DNA from 3 places in the Chlorobaculum parvum NCIB 8327 genome. Region 2 is predicted to be linked to each of the others. Evidence: riboswitches for the same ligand, from Rfam matches in the RefSeq annotation. Region 2 holds a riboswitch; each other region holds the start of a gene.
What was found. A riboswitch is a leader RNA that binds a small molecule or an ion and turns the genes downstream of it on or off. The one in region 2 is predicted to bind cobalamin.
Positions count from the first base shown of each region.

Region 1 (7,229 bases), 320 kb from region 2:
GGCGTTGAACTTGAATTCACCGACGAAGCGCTCGACAAGGTGGTTGAAATCGCTATAGAACGCGGTACAGGTGCTCGCGCCTTGCGCTCCGTGCTCGAAAACGTCATGATCGACATCATGTTCGAGTTGCCCACCCTCAAAGATGTTCAGAAGTGCATCATTACTTCCGAAACCATCGATAAAATAAGCGGGCCGGTGTATGAGAAAAAGGACGGAAAAGAGCGTTTGACTGCTTGAAGAGAGGCTTGAAAAGAATCTGAAAAACAGTTTGTATTCAATTCTGAAAGTTCTATATTAAGGCCTTCTCATAAGGGCGGTTAGCTCAGTTGGTTAGAGCGCTACCTTGACACGGTAGAGGTCAGAAGTTCGAATCTTCTATCGCCCACCCCCACAAAGCCCTGCAAGATAAAGACTTGCAGGGCTTTTTTATTCCTTCCAAAATACTCGGTTTTACGTGATTTTCGTCGTTTTTGAGCGTTTTTTATATTAAATCTGCGACGCATATGCGACGAGGATTTTCCTTCTCTGATCACTTGACAAGGAGGTTGCAATGAGATTCACGCTTAAACATCGGGTTCTGCCCCCAAGGCAAGAAAATGGTGACACTCTTTTTTATCGAAATTTTTGATCGGGGCGAGCGGAAGTATGAGTTGCTCGACATGGTCGCCGATCCGGCAGACAAGGACAACCAGAACCGTCTGGTCGAGGTGTTTCGGCGGCTCGAATACAACGGGTTTTCTGTTCGAAGCATCGACCGAGATCAGGGATTCGCTTTGCAACCATTTTCTACTACCTCTCGAAAACCGGAGCTTGCAATCTGAATCCGTATTCAGTTTTGGATACCTCAATGGGCGCTTGCTTCAAGCTACGGCTTTTCAGCATAAGACAGGATGTAGTCCAGACCGGCGTACACACTGTCGGCTGAACGATTCAGGGTTAATTGTGCCATAATCTTTGCAAGGGGATGCATCTTGCCGACAAATGTCCGGTTTTTTGCCAGATACTCATGAAGAGGTTCATAGACATCATCACGGATTGATTTGATATCAATATGGACAAATCCGGCTTTGGAGAGCTTGTTCTGGTAGGATGGGATCAGGTAGTAGTTGTCTTGTGGAATATTGAATTTTCCTGCCACAAGGTTCCATGAAAACCATTGCTCTATTCGCCTGAAGGGGTTGTCGGAGTTTTCTGTCGGCACAATGTCCGCTGTCACAAGCCTGCCGCCCGGCCGCAAAACGCGAAATGCTTCCCTGAAAAAATCCTCTCGGGTTCTGTAGTGGAAAGCGCTTTCCACGGAAACAACCAGATCGACGGATTCATTTTCAATCGGCATCTCCGTTGCCGAGCCTTCTTTTAAATCGACTGATTTTTCGAGTCCCGCATCGGCAACGTTCCGCCGGGCGCGTTCAACCTGGGATTTCGTAATGTTCAGCCCGATGATTTTTTCGGGCTTCAGTTTTCTTGCCCAGAGGATGTCCTGATCGCCAAAACCGTACCCGCAATCCAGGACGGTATCGCCTGGCCCCATGCCACCTTTTTTCGCCACCAGCAGCGCAAGCGCTTCACTGGCTTCATCGATGGTATCTGCCTCACGCCAATAGCCGAGATTCAGATAGAGGGCGTGCTCGGTCAGAGATGAAGTGCCGATCAGATCATAGACTTCCGTGGTCTTCAACCCGTGGAACGGATTGAAAAGCCAGTTCAGATACCTGAAAAATCGATCGGTTGCGTTGTCTGACATGGTGATTACTTTTTTGCAGTGAAGAGGACGGAATCATGCTGAGTGTCCGTCGATAAGCATAGTAACTTCTCAATGCGCTTAGAGGTTACAGGTCATCAGGAAGCCCTTGGTATCTGTTCAAGAAAACGCTTGCGCAGCTCTTCGGACGGCAGCATGCACTCCTCTTTTTTCCCGAAAAGCTGGTACCGGTTCTGCGCTATCAGATCATAGAGCATATCGCGCAAGGGCTTAGGAATAGCCTGGAATGCGGCGAGCAGATTCCACGGCATGTCGAGTCGGGAGGCGATTTCAATGGCGGCAGCACTTCGGGTGAAAGCGCGGTCACTGCTGACAAGCACTACGGTGTCAAGCCGGGAAGTGTTGATTCCGAAACGTGTTAGGAGAGATGCTCCGAGAGGAGACTGGGCTGGTGTGAAATAAAACAGCCCGGCGCCGTCACGCTCAAAGATGAAATTCACCGAAAACTCACACAGATTGCAGACACCGTCGAAAATCACGATGTTTTCCGGCAGAGAGGCTCGAGGCTTGTCCATTACGCTTTCAAATAAGATTAAGGATGCGATTGAATGGCTTTCTTACATGAACTCCCCGAAACAATCCGGAAGTTCCGGTCCTGCTTCCTAACTGTTGCCGCGTTACGTTAGCCACCAATACGCGGTGCTCGACATCGATTTCAAGGCAAGCGCCAAGTGCTGGCATGATCTCCGGCAGGATCAGGAGCCGGGCGTGGTTTCAGCCCAGGCTGCACGCCTTCCGGAAATCCTTAAGACAGCCAAACAGAAAGGAGCAGCCCAGCGCTTGTGATCATCGACCCAGCACTGCACTTCGAATCGGCTGCACTGGCTGCCGCGCGTTTCATCGGAGGAAAAAACTTCCAGCACCATTTGCTCAAACCCTTCTTTTTCTTATACTTCATCCGAACATGTGGTGTCTGTCATCGCGAGATGACGGGCTTAAAAGGGAATCCGGTGAAAGTCCGGAACAGTACCCGCTGCTGTAATCCCGCACCGGCTGCAAGGCTGGTGAAAAGGTTCGCCAACAATGCCACTGTCCCAGTTTTGGGATGGGAAGGCTGGTGAAACCCGGGAAAGTCAGAAGACCTGCCTCATTTTTTTAACGCTTCGGGAATAAAGCAACATACACCATGAAACACACCCTCGTTCCATTCTCTGGAACAGGCTGGTTTCGTGCATCGTTAACGGCGATGCGCAACCGGCTGTTCCGATCTCTTCTCTCTCGATTCATCCCTGCTGCCTGTTACGATCCGCTTCGCTGGTCGTTCGGCCTGCCATGGCATCCGGTGATTTTTACTGCCGACCCTCGTTTGATGGGCCATTCCCACCTTCACGAGCATTTTCTGTTGTTGTCGATTCATGAGGCTCAACGGAACGCTCAACATTTCAATGCATTTCCAGTTTCTCGCTGTCAACGTTGTGCGGGTTATGATGGCTTTGCCGCTGCCGCTCATCCGCTGAATTCCGTTCCTTTCTGGCTTTTTAACTGATAGAACAAAACACGCGACCATGAAAAAAAATCTTATGGCGGTAACGCTGCTGTGCTGCGCTGCCCCGGCGTATGCGGCCCATCCTCTTGTTACCGACGATACCGGAACCCAGGGCACCGGCGGCTGGCAGATCGAGTGCACGACTGGATTTTCCTCCAACAGTGAGAGTGACGAAGGCATCAGAATCAAAGAGCGGGAAAACGAAGCAGCGGTGGCGGTCTCCTACGGTCTGTCGGAGGACATCGACATCGTTGCCGGATTGCCGTACCTGTGGTATCAGGTGAAGGAAAATCAACTGGTTACTGCTGATGAAAGTGGCATCGGCGATATGACGCTTGAGCTCAAGTGGCGGTTCTGTGAAAACGAAAAGAACGGATTCAGCCTTGCCCTGAAGCCCGGTATCTCTCTGCCGACCGGTGACGCCGACAAGGGGCTCGGCGCTGGTCGGGTGACTGGCGGTGCGGTGCTGATCGCCACAAAAGAGTTCGGGGCGCTGACGCTGCACGCCAACGCTGGCTACCATCGCAACGCTTACGAACTCGACGAGGATGCGGCGGCGTGCAACAAGCACATCTGGAACGCATCCCTTGCGGGCGAATATGCGCTTTCGGAAAAGCTCAGGGCGGTTGCCGATATCGGTCTCGAAACGGCCGAAGAAAAGGGTTCACGCACACATCCTGCATTTCTGGTTGGAGGGCTGATTTACAGCGTCACCGAGGATTTCGATTTCGATCTTGGCATCAAGAGTGGTTTGAACGATGCCGAACCTGATACGGCTGTGCTGCTGGGCGTGGCCGCACGATTCAATTAAAGGAGGAGATGATGAACAATCTGAAATTTCGTTTTGTCGCTGTGCCCTCGATGGTTGCGGGCATGATACTTTTTGGCGGTGGCGAGGCTTGGGCGATGCACATCATGGAGGGGTTTTTGCCCCCTTCGTGGAGCCTGTTCTGGACGGCAGTGTCGTTGCCTTTTTTTGTGCTCGGCTTCCGTTCGATGCGCAAAATCGTTGCCGACAATCCGCGCATGAAGTTGCTGCTGGCTATGGTCGGGGCGTTCGCGTTCGTGCTCTCGTCGCTCAAGATTCCGTCAGTTACGGGAAGCTGTTCGCACCCGACTGGCGTGGGGCTCGGAGCGATCATGTTCGGGCCGTCGGTAATGAGCGTGCTCGGCGCGATCGTGCTGCTCTTCCAGGCGTTGCTGCTCGCACACGGCGGGTTGACGACGCTTGGTGCGAACCTCTTTTCGATGGGCATCGCCGGGCCGTTTGTGTCGTACGGCATCTACAAGCTCGCCGACGGGATGAAGGCTCCGCGCTCGATGGCGGTTTTTCTCGGCGCGGCACTGGGCGATCTGGTGACCTACGTCGTCACCTCGCTCCAGCTTGCCGCCGCTTTTCCGTCGACGACCGGCGGGTTTGCCGCAGCCATGTTCAAGTTCCTCGGCATTTTCGCCGTGACGCAGGTGCCGCTTGCCGTGAGCGAGGGCATTCTGACGGTGATGGTCTATAACACCATCCGCTCGTATGCCGGCGAGACTATGTTCAGTTCTGCAACGCTTTCCGGGGAGGTGAAATGATGAAAAAGTCGATCCTGAAAAATCTGCTGCTTGCGGCACTGGTGATAGCGCTCGCTGTCGTGCCGCTGATGACCCTCAAACATGCCGAGTTCGGCGGCGCTGACGGCCAGGCCGAGGAGGCGATTACGGAGTTGCAACCCAGCTACGAGCCGTGGTTTGCGCCGTTCTGGGAGCCGCCGGGTGGGGAGGTCGAGAGCCTGCTGTTTGCGTTGCAGGCGGCGCTGGGGGCTGGTGTGCTGGGCTATGGCCTCGGGTTTCTCCGGGCTTCGCGCGAACCGTCCGGAGAGGCACAGGTTTGAGAACGCTCGACCACTATGCCGCAAGCTCCCGGCTGCGCGATGTCGCGCCGGGCTACAAGCTGCTCTATGCGCTTCCACCCATCGCAATGGTGCTTTGGGTGGACTCCGTGCCGTTTTCGCTGCTGGTGTTTGGCCTGATGAGCGCCTCGGTCGTCATGAAGGGAGGTGTCCGGCCTGGTGACTATCTCCGCTGGCTGCTGCTTCCGGCAGCCTTTCTCATGACCGGAACGGCAGCTGTCGCGTTCGATATTTCCGTGCATCAAGAGTCATTTCTTTTCTCGATTCCGGTTGGCAGTGCTTTCATCGGCGTGACCTCAGCCGGCCTTGCGATGGCGATTCATCTGGCGTTCAAAGCGATGGCGTCGGTTTCGTGCCTCTACTTCATCGCCTTCACGACGCCGGTGGCCGACCTCGGACGCTCGATGTCGGCGCTGGGCGTTCCGGGGCTTTTCATCGAGATGACGTTGCTCATCTATCGTTTTGTGTTTCTGCTCTTCGAGACCGCCTCGGAGATGGCGACCGCGCAGCGCTCGCGGCTCGGCTACGCGGGCACGGCGGTTTCGTTCCGCTCCCTTGCGTTGCTCGCCTCGAACCTGTTCTTCTTTTCGGCCCGTCGCGCCGAGGAGGTGTATGTGGCGATGGAGTGCCGGGGCTATGACGGCTCGATCCGCGTACTGGCTCCGTCGAGCGGAGAGCGGCAGCCATCGTTCGCCGGTCTCGTGTTACTTGAGCTGGTGCTGCTTGGCCTCGCCGTCGCCACGCATTTCGGGAGGTTTTTCTGATGGCGTCACCGGATATTCTCCGAACCGAGGCGCTCCGGTGTGTCTGGCCGGACGGCACGGTGGCGCTCGATGGCGTCGATCTTTCGATTCGGACGGGTGAGGTTACAGCGTTGCTCGGCGGCAACGGTGCGGGTAAGTCGTCGCTTTTGCTCGGCTTCAACGGCATTCTGAAGCCGAGTTTGGGCCGGGTGCTCTTCGGCGATGAGCCGCTCGACTACTCGGCGAAGGGGCTGAAAGCGCTGCGGCAGGAGGTCGGCATCGTCTTCCAGAACCCCGACGCGCAACTGTTCGCGTCGAGCGTTTACGAGGACATCTCCTTCGGACTCTGCAATCTCGGCCTGCCGGAGCCGGAGGCGCGGCGGCGGATCGACGCGGCGATGGAGCTGGTCGGCGTCGCGGAGCTGGCGCGCAAGCCGGTGCACCACCTCAGCTTCGGGCAGAAAAAGCGGGTGGCGCTGGCCGGGGTGCTGGCGATGGAGCCGTCAGTACTCTTGCTCGACGAGCCGACCGCCGGACTCGATCCGCAGGGCGCGGACGCAATCATGCGGTTCATTCGTGATCTGCAAAGCACCTCAGGCATGACGGTGGTCGTCGCTACGCACGACATTGAAATGGTGCCGCTCTTCTGCGACCGGGCCTGCGTGATGGAGCGGGGAAGGGTGCTCTTCGAGGGTGAAGTTACCTCGATGTTCGAACATCGCGACCTCATCCGGCAGGCCGGGTTGCGGCTGCCACGCATCGCGCATTTGATTGAGATTCTCGTCTCGAAAGATGGTTTCACGCTGCCCGGCAATGCGATGACGATTGGGCAGGCGCGAAAGATTTTGAAACAGCTGAATGTGAAATCGGATGAAAACAAATCAGTGCAAGGGTAAGGTGTTTCTGGTCGGGGCCGGGCCGGGCGATCCGGAGTTGTTGACCGTTCGGGCGCACAAGCTGCTGCAATCGGCTGACGTGGTGCTACACGACGCGCTTGTCAGCCCGGAGGTTCTCGCGCTGCTGCCGCTTGGCGCGGAGAGGATCGCCGTCGGCAAGCGCATCGGTGACAAGGTCGATCAGACCGATCGCCAGTTGCGGATCAACGAGTTGCTGGCCCGGCACGCCCGCGCGGGTCGATGCGTCGTTCGGCTCAAAGCCGGTGACCCCTTCATGTTCGGGCGTGGCATCGAGGAGGTGCGCGCGCTGGCCGCTGTCGGTGCTCCTTGCGAGGTGGTGCCGGGCATCACGGCTGGCATCGCCGCCGCTGAGCTTTGCAGGATACCCTTGACCGAGCGCTACCGGAACACCTCGGCGCTCTTCTGCACTGGCCAGACGGCGGACTA
Region 1 covers NC_011027.1:1,620,035-1,627,263, reverse strand. The annotation lists gene clpX (ATP-dependent Clp protease ATP-binding subunit ClpX) at 1-237, shown strand, start outside; tRNA gene CPAR_RS07555 (tRNA-Val) at 312-385, shown strand; gene CPAR_RS07550 (hypothetical protein) at 597-821, shown strand; gene CPAR_RS07545 (class I SAM-dependent methyltransferase) at 866-1,744, opposite strand; gene CPAR_RS07540 (thiol-disulfide oxidoreductase DCC family protein) at 1,840-2,277, opposite strand; gene CPAR_RS10815 (hypothetical protein) at 2,372-2,548, shown strand; cobalamin riboswitch at 2,653-2,866, shown strand; gene CPAR_RS11065 (hypothetical protein) at 2,889-3,248, shown strand; gene CPAR_RS07535 (transporter) at 3,268-4,059, shown strand; gene CPAR_RS07530 (energy-coupling factor ABC transporter permease) at 4,071-4,826, shown strand; gene CPAR_RS07525 (energy-coupling factor ABC transporter substrate-binding protein) at 4,823-5,125, shown strand; gene cbiQ (cobalt ECF transporter T component CbiQ) at 5,122-5,907, shown strand; gene CPAR_RS07515 (ATP-binding cassette domain-containing protein) at 5,907-6,782, shown strand; gene cobA (uroporphyrinogen-III C-methyltransferase) at 6,757-7,229, shown strand, end outside.
Region 1: linked by a shared signal. The riboswitch ahead of CPAR_RS11065 (hypothetical protein) and the one ahead of CPAR_RS06010 (TonB-dependent receptor plug domain-containing protein) in region 2 are both predicted to bind cobalamin.

Region 2 (7,229 bases):
ATCATGTTCAAAAATAGCATCTTTAAAATGCTCTTCTCTATTTTTTCCCTCTGATTCGAGATTTTTTTTCTTGTCGTAGCTCATTATTAATCCTCCTCAATTGTTCGAATATATATGATTTGCTCGCCAGATGGTGAATAGTACCACGCCTTATCTGGAGTAAGTTTCCCACCCTTCATAACCATTCTCGCATCCTCTATCAATGCCTCATGAGTTTTGTGATTGAACTCTCGCAAAACTCCAACAATTTCCGTTCCATTAGAAAACTTTACCAAATGCCATTTACCTATAAACTTATCTATTGCTTTTACCGGAAATATACTTGAATGAGTTGAAAGTCGGTAATCACTAGAATGGAGAATTTTTGAGATCCAATCTCTATTGATAACTTCAGACCACGTAAGTGCAGATATTATCGTAAGTGTGAATATACTTAAAATAGGCTTCCATCCAGTACTTGTAACTTGAATATTTAGAATTTTTGCCATTGAGTAAATGACAAGTGAAGCAATTAATGCATCAACAATGTAGTGATGAGCTTCATATTTTGTGAGTGAACACCTTAGATTTACCACTTTGAGAAATAAAAAACCTGGAAGAAGCAGTATTAAAACCTCTATTGTTTCTTTTGATACATCCATGATTCATCTTCTTTTTTGCGTTTAATCGGTAGAGAAGCATGCAAAGTCTATGCAAAGATTAATTATAGGGGTGCCTCATAAATCCTAAAATTTTGATTTTGCAGTATTGCACGCTAGAATTCTCAGCCTATCTAAACACATTTATTACTCGTTTAGTCGGCGTATCGTATCGACGCAATCCTGCATCGCATGTTTGCACTGAAAATTTCAACAATCATCGCACACGTAAATTATAAGCAAAATTCTGCACATCACCGCACAAAACTCCCGTCTGCCGCGCATAAGCATTTGCGGCAACACCCGATCATCGATAACACCAAAAATCGACCGGAAATGCGCTAATGGGATACTTTTACCGCCCTACGTCGTTACAAAAAAAGAGCCGGTCGATACCGCTGAACGAAACTGAGATGTAACGAACTGAATGAGTACGCATACAAAAACTTGGGTACAGCGGTTGCCTGTGCCGATAGATGAGGCGTGGGACTTTTTCTCACAACCGGGTAATCTTGCCCGAATCACTCCGCCCGAAATGATGCTGAAGGCCGAGGGCGGCAATGCGGGAATGGCAATCTATGAAGGCATGAAGCTGAACTTCGTGCTCTATCCCTTCATGATGATTCCCGTGCGGTGGACGACAGAGATTATGACAGTCTCGAAGCCCGATTTCTTTGCGGATCGGCAGCTTGCGGGGCCGTACGAGCACTGGTATCACCGCCACCTTTTTCGCCAAATCGAGGGCGGGACGGAGATGACCGACATCGTGGAGTATGCGCTGCCGCTCGATCTTTTCGGCGAGGTGGTCGAGGCGCTGATTGTGGGGCGGCGGCTCGACGAGGTGTTCGAGTTCCGGCGGCGCAAGGTGGCGGAGATTTTGGGGGCCATGCCTCCTGAAAAGGAGTAACATCAGACAACCGAAGTGATGGAGTCACAATCCGTACTCTCCAATTTTCTCCTGTTCGCGGGAGGACTGGCGGTTTTCCTATTGGGCATGAAGTCGCTCAATGCGGGGCTTCGGAAAGCGTCGAGTGGCAAGATTGCGGGGTGGCTCTCCTCGATTACCGGGAACTCGCTTTCTGCGCTGCTTTCGGGCGCGGTGGCGACGATTGCCGTGCAGTCGAGCAGCATGGTAATGCTGACGCTGATCGGGCTTGTGCAGTCGCAGATTCTCACCTTTACGCAGTCGCTCGGCGTGGTGCTTGGCGCGGAGATCGGCACCACGACGATGGCGCAGCTCATCGCTTTTTCGCCGGGTGAACTCGGATTGCCGATGTTCGCTGTCGGTTTTTTCCTCTCGCTTGTCAGGCGGAAACGTGGCGTTGCCCTGTTCGGTGAGGTGCTTGCCGGGCTCGGTTTGCTCTTCTTCGGCCTCAAGCTGATGGGCATGGCGGTCGCGCCGCTTCGCACCAGCGAAGAGTTCCTCTCGATTCTGACCACGCTCGAAAATCCCATCCTCTGCGTGCTGGCCGGAGCGATCATGACCGCTATTATCCAGAGCAGCGGGGCGTTCATCGCGATCGTCATCACCATGGCCCAGCAGGGGACGATCACCCTTGAAATCGCCGTGCCGCTGATGTTCGGGGCCAATGTCGGCACCTGCATCACGGCGGCTATCGGCAGCGCCGGAAGCATGCGCGCAGCACGGCGGGTGTTCCTTGCGCAGCTCATTTTCAACCTGGCTTACGTCGTTGTTTTCGTCATTTTCCTGTCGCCCTATCTCGACCTGATCCGCTCGATTTCGCCGTCCGATGCTGCCGGAGGGCTGCCACGTCAGATCGCTAATGCCCATACCGTTTCCAACGTCTTCATGGCGATCGTGTTTCTGCCATTTCTGCCGCTGTACGGGCGTTTTCTCACCAAAATTTTGCCAGACGACCCGGAGGAGATCGGGCGCATTCCGGCCGTGTGGCATCTGAAAGACTCCGCGCTCGCCACGCCGGAGGTGGCTGTCGGGCTGGCCCGTCAGGAGATTGCGCGCATGAACAAGATTCTCGGGCGCATGTCGCGAGCGCTGCCCGAACCGTTCCTCGGCACCGGGAATGGTCGGGACATCATCTACAAGCATCTTCCGGTTTCTGAAGGCCTTTTGATGCGCGAGGAGAAACTCGATTTTCTGGAGAAGAAGGTGACCGCCTACCTGATCCACATCATGCAGGAGGCAGTCGATGAACCGCTTCTTCGGCAGGCGGCGGCTTTGATGGCGCTGGCCAAAGATCTCGAATCGGCTGGGGATGTGGTCGAGACCCTGCTTGAAGAGTTTCCGTCGGGAGGCAATGGCAGCCAGCTGACCGAGGAGGGCAAGGCGGAGATCGAGCGGCTGCACGAGCAGGTGTGCCGCGAGATTGCGGCCATGAATTTGGCGATTGCGGAGATGAGCTTCCAGCGAGCCGCGGCGGTGCTCAAAGAGGGCAAAGCGTTCCAGCGCATGTTCCTCGAACTCGGCTTTACGCACATGAAGCGCATCAAGAGTCGCCCCGAGTCGGGAAAAACGCACGACCTGCACATGGAGTTGCTTCGTGCGCTGGATGTGTTGCATCACCAGACGATGTCGATGGCCCGCACCATCATCCGGATGGCTGACGGCAATGCGTCCTGAACTGCTTGCAAATGAGGCGGAAAATTGTAAATTGCCTCCGCAAAGATAACGTTCTTTTACATGATAGCTGGTGCCGGTTTTAAAGCCGGAGAATAGGGAAGTACGTGAGATTCGTACACTGTACCCGCAACTGTACAACGGCAAGCTGCCGCTGACGAACATGGCCACATGTCCGGATGCTGCAGTCGGTGCGCGTCACTGCCAGGCTCCTCCAGGGAGCGGGTGGGAAGGCCGTACTGCTTGAGCCGCCAAAGTCAGGAGACCTGCCAGTTAGCTCTTTGCTCAGTAACAAGACTACGGGTTATAGTCAGGCAAAGCACTTCCGGTTTATCCGAAAACCAACAGCATCGTTTTCAGAATCCATGCTGCTCTTGCGGTACTTTCCGCTGAGCGCGGCTTTCGTCAGTCCGTTCGATCCATGCTGTGTTTCGGCGCCGGTTCAGTCCTTTTCCTCTATCCCTGTCTGTTGATGATTCAGTTAATTCAACACAGGACAACACCATGAACAAACGTTCGCTCGCCATTCTGATGGCGGCCATGCTCTGCAACTCCGGTCTTCGGGCTGAAGTGGCTTCAAACAACTATGTCGGTCAGGAGGTCGTCGTCTCGGCTACCAAAACGCTCAATTCTGTTGCCGATGCCGGCGGCAGTTCGGTGACGGTGATCACCTCCAAAGAGATCGAAGAGTCGGGTCAGACCAGCGTCGAAGAGGTCATCAAGGGCCAGCCGGGAATCGATATCGCATCCAATGGCGGTCCCGGTTCGACCACCAGCATTTTTCTCCGGGGCGCCGATGCCAAGTACACGCTTGTGCTGATCGACGGGGTGCCGATCAACGACCCTTCGGACGGCACGATGGCCGCAGATATCTCGAAAATCACCACCGACAATATCGAGCGCATTGAGATCGTTCGAGGCCCGGCAAGCATGCTGTATGGTTCAGGCGCTTCGGCCGGTGTCATCAACATCATCACGAAAAAAGGTAGCGCAAAGCCGTCGGTGTATGCCGGTGCTGAGGGCGGTTCCTACTCGACCTGGAAAGCGTACGTTGGCGCAAACGGCAGCACTGATCTGATCGATTACTCGATCAGCGCTTCGCGGACGAAAACGGACGGTTTTTCAACAACCGATGAGCGTAACAAATGCATCAATCCCGATGACAACAGCTTCGAGAAGGATGGATATGAGAACTCTACGCTGTCCGGCAATTTTGGCCTGAAACTCAACAAGCATGTGACGCTTGAGACCTCCCTCAGGTATACCGATGCGGAGTATGAGTACGATGGTCCCGGCACGGATGTCATCGGAAACAAGCAGGAATCCGCGTTGTTCAGTGGCCGGGTTGCGCTGAAAATGAATTATCAGCCGCTCTTGAGCACCCTTTACTACAATGTCAGCGACCAGAACAGGAGATATTTCACTATTGACGGGCTGAGCAGCACCTACGACGGTTATCTCTACGAGATCGGCTGGCAGGGCGACTACGCTCTTGCCGACAACAATACGGTCAGCGTGGGAATCAATTCCCGTGAAGAGAGCATGCAGAACGAGAGCTTCGGTATGTACGCTTCCAGCCTCGACAAGAGCATGGGCACGACCGGCATTTTCGTCGAGGATCAGTGGCGTATCGGCGGTTTGCGCCTGGTGCAGGGCATTCGCTACGAGGACAATCAGAAGTTCGGCAGCAAAACGACCTGGCGTGTCGCGCCTTCCTATACCTTTGGGAGCACCACTCTAAAATGCAGCTACGCCACCGGTTTCAGGGCGCCTTCACTCTACGAGCTTTACTCGCCCTACGGCAATGAAACACTCAGCGCCGAAACCAGCGAAGGGTGGGATGCCGGGTTCGAGCGGAAGCTTGCCGATAACCTCACGATTGGCAGTACCTGGTTCAGAACAGATTATGACGACCGCATTGCCTTTGACATGTCCACCTGGAAATACGCCCAGGTCGAAGGCAAGACCAAAACGTACGGTCTGGAGAGCTTTGCCGAGTGGCGTCCGTCAAATGTGCTGTTCTTATCCGTGAACTACACCTATACCTACACGAAAGATCCCGAGGGAGAAAGCCTTAACCGTCGCCCTCGTCACAAAGGCGGGCTTGCGGCAACATGGAAGGCCTCGAAAAAGGCGACCCTGAACACGAATCTCCAGTGGGTCGGATCACGTCTGGACTCTGGCGCCAAGGATGATGATTGCGTCGTGACCAACAAGCTCGAAAGCTATTTCCTTGTCAACGTTTCCGCCTCATACAAAATGACCGACAACGTCGAACTGTACGGCCGTATCGACAACCTCTTCGACGAGTACTACGAGGAAGCCTGGCGCTACGCAACGCCCGGCAGGTCGGCTTACGCTGGTGTGAAGGTGACGCTGTAAATCCGGTCGTCATCAATCATGAAACAATTGATACTTACGATGCTGCTCCTGCTTGTTGCGGGGGCAGCCGGGGCGGGGGAGCGGATCGTCAGTCAGTCGCCGTATATCACCAACACCCTGATGTATCTCGGACTCGGTGACCGGATTGTCGGCGTCAGCCGGTATGACGATCTCGACAGGCCGAAAACCGGTGGTGTCATGGATCCCGACAAAAAAGCAATTGCTGCGCTTCATCCCGATTATCTGTTTGCTTCGGACTGGACGAGCGAGGAGGTGCTCAGGCAAGTGACACCAAAAGGCGCCGAGTGTGTCGTGCTGCATGGTTTCCAGAACATGAATGAGGTTACCGAAAACATCCGCACCATTTGTAAGACGCTCGGCGTCGAGGATGGCGAAGCGAAAGCTGCCGCATTCGACCGGCGGTGGCGCGAGGCTGCAGCTCAGGTCGATGGCCTTGGGCGTCGGGCGCTGATTCTTTCGAGTTGCAAAGGGACGCCTTTTTCTTTCGGCGTAAAGACTTATCTTCATGATCTTTTCGCCACGGCAGGTTTCAATGTCGTCGAGGATTATCCGACGATCCGTCACCTCAGGCCGGGTGCGCCGGTGGCAACCGTTGCCGATCTTGTGCGTCGAACAAAGCCAGAGATCATTTTTGTGCTCAAGGATGATGCCCATTCGTGCCCAGTCGTCATCGGTACCGGGAACTACCAGGTGGTGCAGTTGAACGGGGCCAGTTTCACCTCTGCTTCGCCGAGGCTCCTTTCGGGTATCGAGGAGTTGCAGCGACAATTCGGTGAACAGCATGGGAGGCTGAAATGACCATCAGCACTTCAGAGCGTGATGCGCTCTACAAAGTGATTTACAACCGCCGCGATGTGCGAGGTCAGTATCTGCTCGATCCGGTGCCGGACGAGGTGCTTCGCCGGGTGCTCGATGCGGCGCATCACGCGCCGAGCGTTGGCTTCATGCAGCCGTGGGACTTCGTCGTCGTGCGCGATTTCGAGGTGCGGAAGCAGATCAAGGACGGCTTCGAGCAGGCGCACGCTGAAGCTGCTCGTATGTTCGAGGGTGAACGGCGCGAGCAGTATCGCAGCTTCAAGCTCGAAGGGATTCTCGAAGCGCCGGTCGGCATCTGCGTCACCTGCGACCGCAGCCGCAGTGGCGAGGTGGTGATCGGGCGCACGGCCAATCCGGAGATGGACCTGTACAGCTCGGTCTGCGCGGTGCAGAACCTGTGGCTCGCTGCACGTGCGGAAAATCTCGGCGTCGGCTGGGTGAGCATCATCCACCACGACCATGTGCGCCGGGTACTCGGCATTCCGGAGCACATCGTGCCGGTGGCGTGGCTCTGCATCGGTTACGTGAGCTTTTTCCACGAAACGCCGGAGCTGGAGCAGGCCGGCTGGCTGCCGCGCCTTGCACTCGACGACCTGCTGCATCAGGAGCAATGGTAACTGATTTCGTAACGCCCATGACCAACATCGCCATACTCGGTACCGCCTCGGACGTCGGCAAGAGCATCGTGGCCACCGCGCTGTGCCGCATTTTCAGCAACGCGGGAGTCGATGTGGCGCCCTACAAAGCGCAGAACATGTCGAATAATTCAGGCGTCA
Region 2 covers NC_011027.1:1,295,972-1,303,200, reverse strand. The annotation lists gene CPAR_RS11005 (hypothetical protein) at 1-84, opposite strand, end outside; gene CPAR_RS06025 (hypothetical protein) at 87-641, opposite strand; gene CPAR_RS06020 (SRPBCC family protein) at 1,066-1,545, shown strand; gene CPAR_RS06015 (Na/Pi cotransporter family protein) at 1,564-3,237, shown strand; cobalamin riboswitch at 3,289-3,522, shown strand; gene CPAR_RS06010 (TonB-dependent receptor plug domain-containing protein) at 3,739-5,616, shown strand; gene CPAR_RS06005 (ABC transporter substrate-binding protein) at 5,635-6,435, shown strand; gene bluB (5,6-dimethylbenzimidazole synthase) at 6,432-7,070, shown strand; gene CPAR_RS05995 (cobyric acid synthase) at 7,064-7,229, shown strand, end outside.

Region 3 (7,229 bases), 660 kb from region 2:
GCCAAAAGATCCGGCCAATCCGCGCAGCGTCTGCACGCAGATGAAGCAGAACACGCTCGAAAAGCTCTACCTCTGCATGGTCAACCGCTCACCTGAAATCACGGTCGACGAGAATCTTCGCGAAGCGGCGCTCAAGCCGATCAAGAAGATGCTCGAAATGTCCGCCTGACCTTCCGCCGGGCCGCCGCTGGTCCTCAGATGCGCGGCCCGGCAATATTTCCGCGAATCCCTCCTCCATCGTTGCCGACTCCACATTCCTCTGTGTACCTTCTTTCATTGCACAACATTTCAGAAGGAGTCATCATGCGTTCGCTCGCCATTCGCATCGCAGCCGTCACGGTATTGCTTTGTTGCCAGCCCTTCCATTCCGAAGCCCTTGCCTGGCATGACAAAACCCACCTGACCATAGCCGAAGCCGCCGGGCTCGATATCTGGTACAATGCCGTTGCAGCTGACGTGGCCAAATCGAAAGAGCCGTTCCGGGCGATTGAGGTTCCGAACCACTACTTTAGCAACAAGGCCAATAAAAAAGTTACGGCGGAGATGGTCATGGCGCAGGCTGCTCGTTACAACCAACCGGATGACAAAGAGGGGCATCTCTATGGTGCAATCATCGGTTCGGTCAGAGAGTACTTCGCGCTGGCCCGAACCGGCAAATACGCCCGCTATCCGCTGGCCTACTCCGCCCACTACATCGCTGACCTCTCCATGCCGCTGCACAATGTTCCCTACGACGCGTTCAACAAAGCGCACCACACGATCAACGACGGTATCATTGAACGCAGTGTGCGTAATAACATCGGTTACATCCAGCGCAAAATGAAGCCGCCGGTTATCAACAGCGAAGAGGATCTGGCGCGTGAAATCGCTGTTGTCGCCGAATCGTCCCGGAAACTCGGCAACAGGATGAGACGTCAGAAGCGGGATATGACCGAAGAGGAGGCCTACAGTCAGGTAATCAAAAGCGCCGCGTTGTTGCACGCCGTGCTGGCCTGGACCGAGCGGGTCAATGCGGAGCAGGAGATGGCTGTCGCAGGGGAATAGCGTGAGCGGAAATGTTTCAAGCAGGATTATAGCTTTATGAGCAAAACAGTCCTTATCACAGGCGCGTCGGGGTTTATCGGTTCGCATCTGGTAAAGCGTTGCCTGAAGGACGGGTATCGCGTCAAGGCGCTGGTGCGGAAGGGAAACTCCTGCATCGAGCCGTTGCGCACTTCCGGCGTCGAGGTGGTGACGGGCGATGTGCGCGATGCCGACGCGGTCGATACTGCCGTGCAAGGTTGTGATCTTGTGCTGCACGCAGCGGCGCTGACTTCCGACTGGGGGCCGATGCAGGATTTCATCGACATCAACGTCGGCGGCACGCGCAACGTGTGCGAGTCGTCGCTACGGCACGGGGTTGGGCGGCTGGTGCACATCAGCTCGTTCGAGTGCTTCGACCACCACCTGCTCGGCCGTATCGATGAAGAGACGCCCTGCATGCCGCGAAGGCAATCCTATCCCGATACAAAAATCGGTGGAAGCAACGAGGTTTGGGCGGCGATGAAGCGTGGACTTTCAGCGAGCATTCTCTACCCTGTCTGGGTTTACGGGCCCGGAGATCGCACCCTTTTCCCTTTGCTGGCCGACAGCATACGCAAACGGCAGATGTTCTACTGGTCTCGGAATTCGCCGATCAGTCTGGTTTATATCGATAACCTTGTCGAGCTGATCCTGCTTGCCGCCACTCGTCCCGAGGCCGATGGGGAGGCGTTCATGGCCTGCGACGGCGAACCGATTACCTTCGAGGAGGTGTGCCAGCGTGTCGCCAAGGCGATTGGCTCGCCGTCGCCGTCGTTGTATCTGCCGTTCGGCCTGGTGCGGAATCTTGCCTGGATGATGGAAACGGCCTACCGGATATTCGGAAGCGAAACGCGCCCGCTGCTGACCCGGCAGGCAGTCGATGTGCTCGCCTCGCGCGCGCTGGCCGATGTGTCGAAATCCCGCAAAATGCTTGGCTGGCAAAGTCTCGTGCCACAGGACGAGGGCATTCGCCGCACGCTCGACTGGCTGGTGACGGTCGATCCGTCACTGTGGAAGATGAAATAGAGCATCCGGAGTGCCGGTAAGCGGCTTTGTTTCATCCGAAAAAAAATTCCATTTCCCCGTCGCCCGCAAACCGTTTTGCTCTGGGCATTGCACGGGTTTACCCCCGTTAACCTGTGCGTCCAGGAGCCGGAAAATCGTGTCCAGGCGTTGCCAGCATTCCAAAAAATCGTTACCATTGAAGAGTTCTTTTGACGTTCCGGTGCCGGATGTTTTTCATCCGGGTAAAAGGGAAGTGCGTGAGAATCGCACACTGTACCCGCAACTGTAAGATGGTATGCCGTAAGGCGATATGGGCGCTCTGCCCGGTCGACTCTTGCGGTTTGTGCTTGTCCACTGCGCCGACCTCTGATTGCCACGGGGAGAGCTTGGGAAGGATGATGCACTGACAAGCGTTGTGCGAGCGACGCGGCCGTCGGAGTCAGGAAACCTGCCGGGATGAAAGGCGCCGATCGGCTTCGGGAAGAGAGCCTGGCGAACCTGTCAATGATCGTGTCCTTTTTTTCCGTGATCTTTTTGCACTCGATTGCCTGGTCTGTTTCCTCTGTTCGGCAAGGTGATTATATTGCAAACTATCTGCTTGTTGTCTGGCACTTCTACGCCCCGAGCCTGTGCCGGATAAGGGTAAATCACGGAATCTGAAGGATTTACCTAACATCAACCCATTATCGATTCTGGAGACCTTTCATGAAAATCGCCCGCCTGTTCACCTCCCCAGGTGAAAATGTCTATGATCGTTTCGACTACACCCTGAGAACTTCGGTGCTTCGCAACCCGGACGGTTCGAAGGTCTTCGAGATGAACGATGTCGAAGTGCCGGTTTCGTGGTCGCAGGTTGCCGCCGACATTCTTGCGCAGAAGTATTTCCGGAAAACCGGCGTTCCTCAGCGTGATGGCGAGGGAAACCTCATGATCGGCGAGGATGGCCGTCCGGTGACCGGCAGTGAGAACTCCATCAAGCAGGTGGCGCATCGTCTGGTCGGCTGCTGGCAGGATTGGGGCAAGAAGCACAACTATTTTGACTCCGACGAGGATGCACAGGCATTTTACGACGAGGTAGTCTACATGCTGCTGGCGCAGATGGCTGCGCCGAACTCGCCGCAGTGGTTCAACACCGGCCTCCAGTTCGCTTACGGCATCAACGGCCCGGCGCAGGGGCACTTCTACGTCGATCCGGAGACGGGCGAAACCCGCGAGTCGGAAGATGCCTACAGCCGCCCGCAGGCGCACGCCTGTTTCATCCAGTCGGTCAAGGACGATCTGGTCAACGAGGGTGGCATTTTCGACCTGGCCGTGCGCGAGGCTCGCGTCTTCAAGTTCGGCAGTGGCTCGGGCACCAACTACTCCAACCTTCGCGGCTCGGGCGAAAAGCTCAGCGGCGGCGGCAGTTCGTCGGGTTTGATGAGCTTCCTGAAAATTTTCGATTCGGCGGCAGGCGCTATCAAATCGGGCGGCACCACGCGGCGGGCGGCCAAGATGGTTATCATCGACATCGATCATCCGGATGTTGAAAAGTTCATCGAGTGGAAGGCCAAGGAGGAGGACAAGGTGGCCTCGATGGTGGCCGGTTCCAAAATCTGTTCGCGCTTCCTGAAAGCGATCGTGGACGAGGCGCTCAAGGGCGGCACCGACCGTCAGGAGAACGAGATGCTCAACACGCTCATCAAGAACGCCCTGCATCGTGGCGTGCCGATGAGCTACATTCTGCGCGTGCTGGCGCTGGTCGAGCAGGGTTACACGACCCTCGATTTCGAAGAGTACGACACGCATTACGAGTCCGAGGCCTACCAGACCGTCGGCGGCCAGAACTCCAACAACAGCGTCCGCGTGACCAACGAGTTCATGAAGGCAGTGCAGAACGACGAAATGTGGGTGCTTCGCGAGCGCACCACCGGCAAGGATGCCCGTGCCGTGCGCGCCAAAGACCTGTGGGAAAAGATCGTGATGAGCGCCTGGAAGTGCGCCGACCCCGGCTTGCAGTTCGACTCGACCATCAACGAGTGGCACACCTGCCCGGTGAGCGGCCGCATCAACGCGAGCAACCCCTGCTCGGAGTACATGTTCCTCGACGACACCGCCTGCAACCTCGCCAGCCTCAACCTTGCGCACTTCCTCGACGAGGAGTCGGGCAAGATCAAGATCACCGAGCTCCAGCACGCTTCAGCGCTCTGGACGGTGGTGCTTGAAATTTCAGTGCTGATGGCCCACTTCCCGTCCGAAGACATCGCCCGCCTGAGCTACGAGTTCCGCACGCTCGGCCTCGGCTTCGCGAACCTCGGCCGCATCCTGATGGTGCTCGGCATTCCGTACGACTCGCCACGCGCGCTGGCCATCGCTGGCGGCATCGCAGCGCTCATGACCGGCCAGGCTTACGTCACCTCCGCCGATTTGGCGAAGGACCACGGCGCGTTCGCCCGCTACCGCGAGAACAGCAACGAAATGTTGCGCGTCATCCGCAACCACCGCCGCGCAGCGCACAACAGTGCTGAGGAGGAGTACGAAGGGCTGGTGGTCAAACCGCGCGGCATCGACTCCGAATACTGCCCGAAAGAGCTGTTTACGGCGGCTGGAAAGGTGTGGGACGAAGCGCTCAAACGTGGTAAGAAGTACGGTTTCCGCAACGCGCAGGTAAGCGTCATCGCACCGACCGGCACCATTGGCCTCGTCATGGATTGCGATACCACGGGCATCGAGCCGGAGTTCGCCATCGTCAAGTTCAAGAAGCTTGCGGGCGGCGGCTACTTCAAGATCGTCAACCAGTCGGTGCACAAGGCGCTTGCCCGCCTCGGCTACTCGGATACGCAGATCGAGGAGATCGAGAAGTACTGCAAAGGCCACGGCACCCTGCGCGGCTGCCCCGGCATCAACCAGCAGTGGCTCAAGAGCCGCGGCTTTACCGACGAAAAGATCGAGGCGGTCGAGAAGCAGCTCGAAAGCGTCTTCGACATCCGTTTCGCCTTCAACAAATGGATTATCGGCGACGAGTTCTGCCACTCCCTCGGCTTCACCGAAGAGCAGCTCAACGACCCCGGCTTCGACATGCTGAGCGAACTCGGCGCGAGCGATGAGGACATCGAGGCGGCCAACGATTACGTCTGCGGCACCATGATGATCGAGGGCGCGCCGCACCTGAAAGCGGAGCACCTGCCGGTGTTCGACTGCGCCAGCACCTGCGGACGAAAGGGCGAGCGCTACATCAACCACATGGCGCACGTGCACATGATGAGTGCCGTGCAGCCCTTCATCTCCGGCGCGATCTCCAAGACGGTCAACATGCCCGCCAGCGCTACCACCGCTGAAATCGGCGACGTGTACGAAGCCGCATGGCAGTCGATGGTCAAGGCGATCACCATCTACCGCGACGGCTCCAAGCTTTCGCAGCCGCTCAACATCTCCTCCATTGCCGACCTCGACGAGGTGGTCATGCTCGGCACCGAGGAGGAGCTGGACGAGACCAAAGGCCCGAAGGAGGTGCAGGAGCGCATCGTCGAGCGGGTTTATCACCGCTCCGAGCGCCGGATGCTGCCGAAGCGCCGCAAGGGGTACATCCGCGAGGCGTACGTCGGTGGCCACAAGGTGTTCCTCAGAACCGGCGAGTACGAAGATGGCTCGCTGGGCGAGGTGTTCATCGACATGTACAAGGAGGGCGCGTCGTTCAAGGGCTTGCTCAACTGCTTCGCCGTGCTCGCCTCCAAGGCGCTCCAGTACGGAATGCCGCTCGAAGAGCTGGTGGACAGCTTCACCTTTACCCGCTTCGAGCCTGCGGGCGCGGTGCAGGGACACAACGCCATCAAGAACTCGACCTCGATTCTCGACTACGTTTTCCGCTCCATCGGCTACGACTACCTCGGACGCAAGGATTTTGTGCACGTGAAGGCGGTCGATGAGGTGCCGGAGGTGACGACGAATGGCAATGGTAATGGAAACGGCAAGGCGCACAAAGCCAAAGACTCAGAGGCGGAACTTGCTGTTCACACAGCCAAAGCTCACGCAGATGACAACAGCGTTTTGAGAAGCCAGGCCGCCCAGGCCAAAGTGCAAGGCTACACCGGCGAGCAGTGCGAAAATTGTGGATCGGTACGAGTAAAGCAGAACGGCACATGCAAGGTGTGCGAGGATTGCGGAATGACGACTGGTTGTTCGTGAGATTGGATTGATTGACTCTGAAAGCGCCGGGTGCCAGCCCGGCGCTTTTTTGGGGGGATTTGATTGTTGGATATACGTTTCGAGTACAAGGGCATCCCTGCGTTGTGCTTAAATTGGTTATAATAGTTTGAGTGAGATCAGTTTATTGCATGATTTCATCAGTCCTACTGATGTTTAATGAAATATGTGTGAAACGTATAATGCGAGAAATGTTTTAACTTATAAATATTATGAAAATGAACATGGATAAATATAATAGAGAGGTCAGCTTGCTATGTCCTACGTGTGGCTGTACGGATTTTTCTTATCGAGAAGGTGTGGAGGAAAGTATTGAGATGATGATGTGTGCTTCATGTAATAGAATATTTACAAAGGATGAACTAATCAGGGAAAATGGCGAGAATATTGATGAGCATTTGTCTGAGATAAAGAAAGAACTTACTGAGGATATTGTTGATGAATTCAGTAGGTCTTTAAAAAAAGCATTTAGTGGTAGTAAATATATAAGGATTAAATAATGGCGTTCTCTGCAGATGTTGGCGATGTAATTGCTGGATTAGCATTGCTTTTGTCTGGTTATGCTACTTGGCAAAGTATAATGTTTAATAAGAAACAAAAATCTCTTTTAGAAAGTCAGGAGAAGCTTAATCAGCGTCTTCTTGAAAAAGAGGATGCTGATTCGGCTGCTGAGAGAAAAGCTGACCTGGGCGCTACTATTATTAAAATTGGTAGTAATAACTATCGCTTAAAAATATGGAATAAGGGTAAGGCTACAGCGAAAAATGTCTTGATAGACTTTCCGGAAGGTAATGATTGTTTTATGGAGTCTGATATTATTAGGAAGTTTCCATTGGAAAGGCTTGATACTTACCAGTCAGTAGAAATTATGGCGGCTGTTAGTATGGATACAAAAGGTAAGCATATGATAAGGCTTCGTTGGGATGATGATTTTAAAGGTATGAATGAGAAAATTGTATATCCAACGTTATAAATAACGC
Region 3 covers NC_011027.1:639,441-646,669, forward strand. The annotation lists gene nadA (quinolinate synthase NadA) at 1-169, shown strand, start outside; gene CPAR_RS03045 (phospholipase C/P1 nuclease family protein) at 304-1,044, shown strand; gene CPAR_RS03050 (NAD-dependent epimerase/dehydratase family protein) at 1,081-2,088, shown strand; cobalamin riboswitch at 2,269-2,537, shown strand; gene CPAR_RS03060 (vitamin B12-dependent ribonucleotide reductase) at 2,773-6,231, shown strand; gene CPAR_RS03065 (ECs_2282 family putative zinc-binding protein) at 6,468-6,749, shown strand; gene CPAR_RS03070 (hypothetical protein) at 6,749-7,222, shown strand.
Region 3: linked by a shared signal. The riboswitch ahead of CPAR_RS03060 (vitamin B12-dependent ribonucleotide reductase) and the one ahead of CPAR_RS06010 (TonB-dependent receptor plug domain-containing protein) in region 2 are both predicted to bind cobalamin.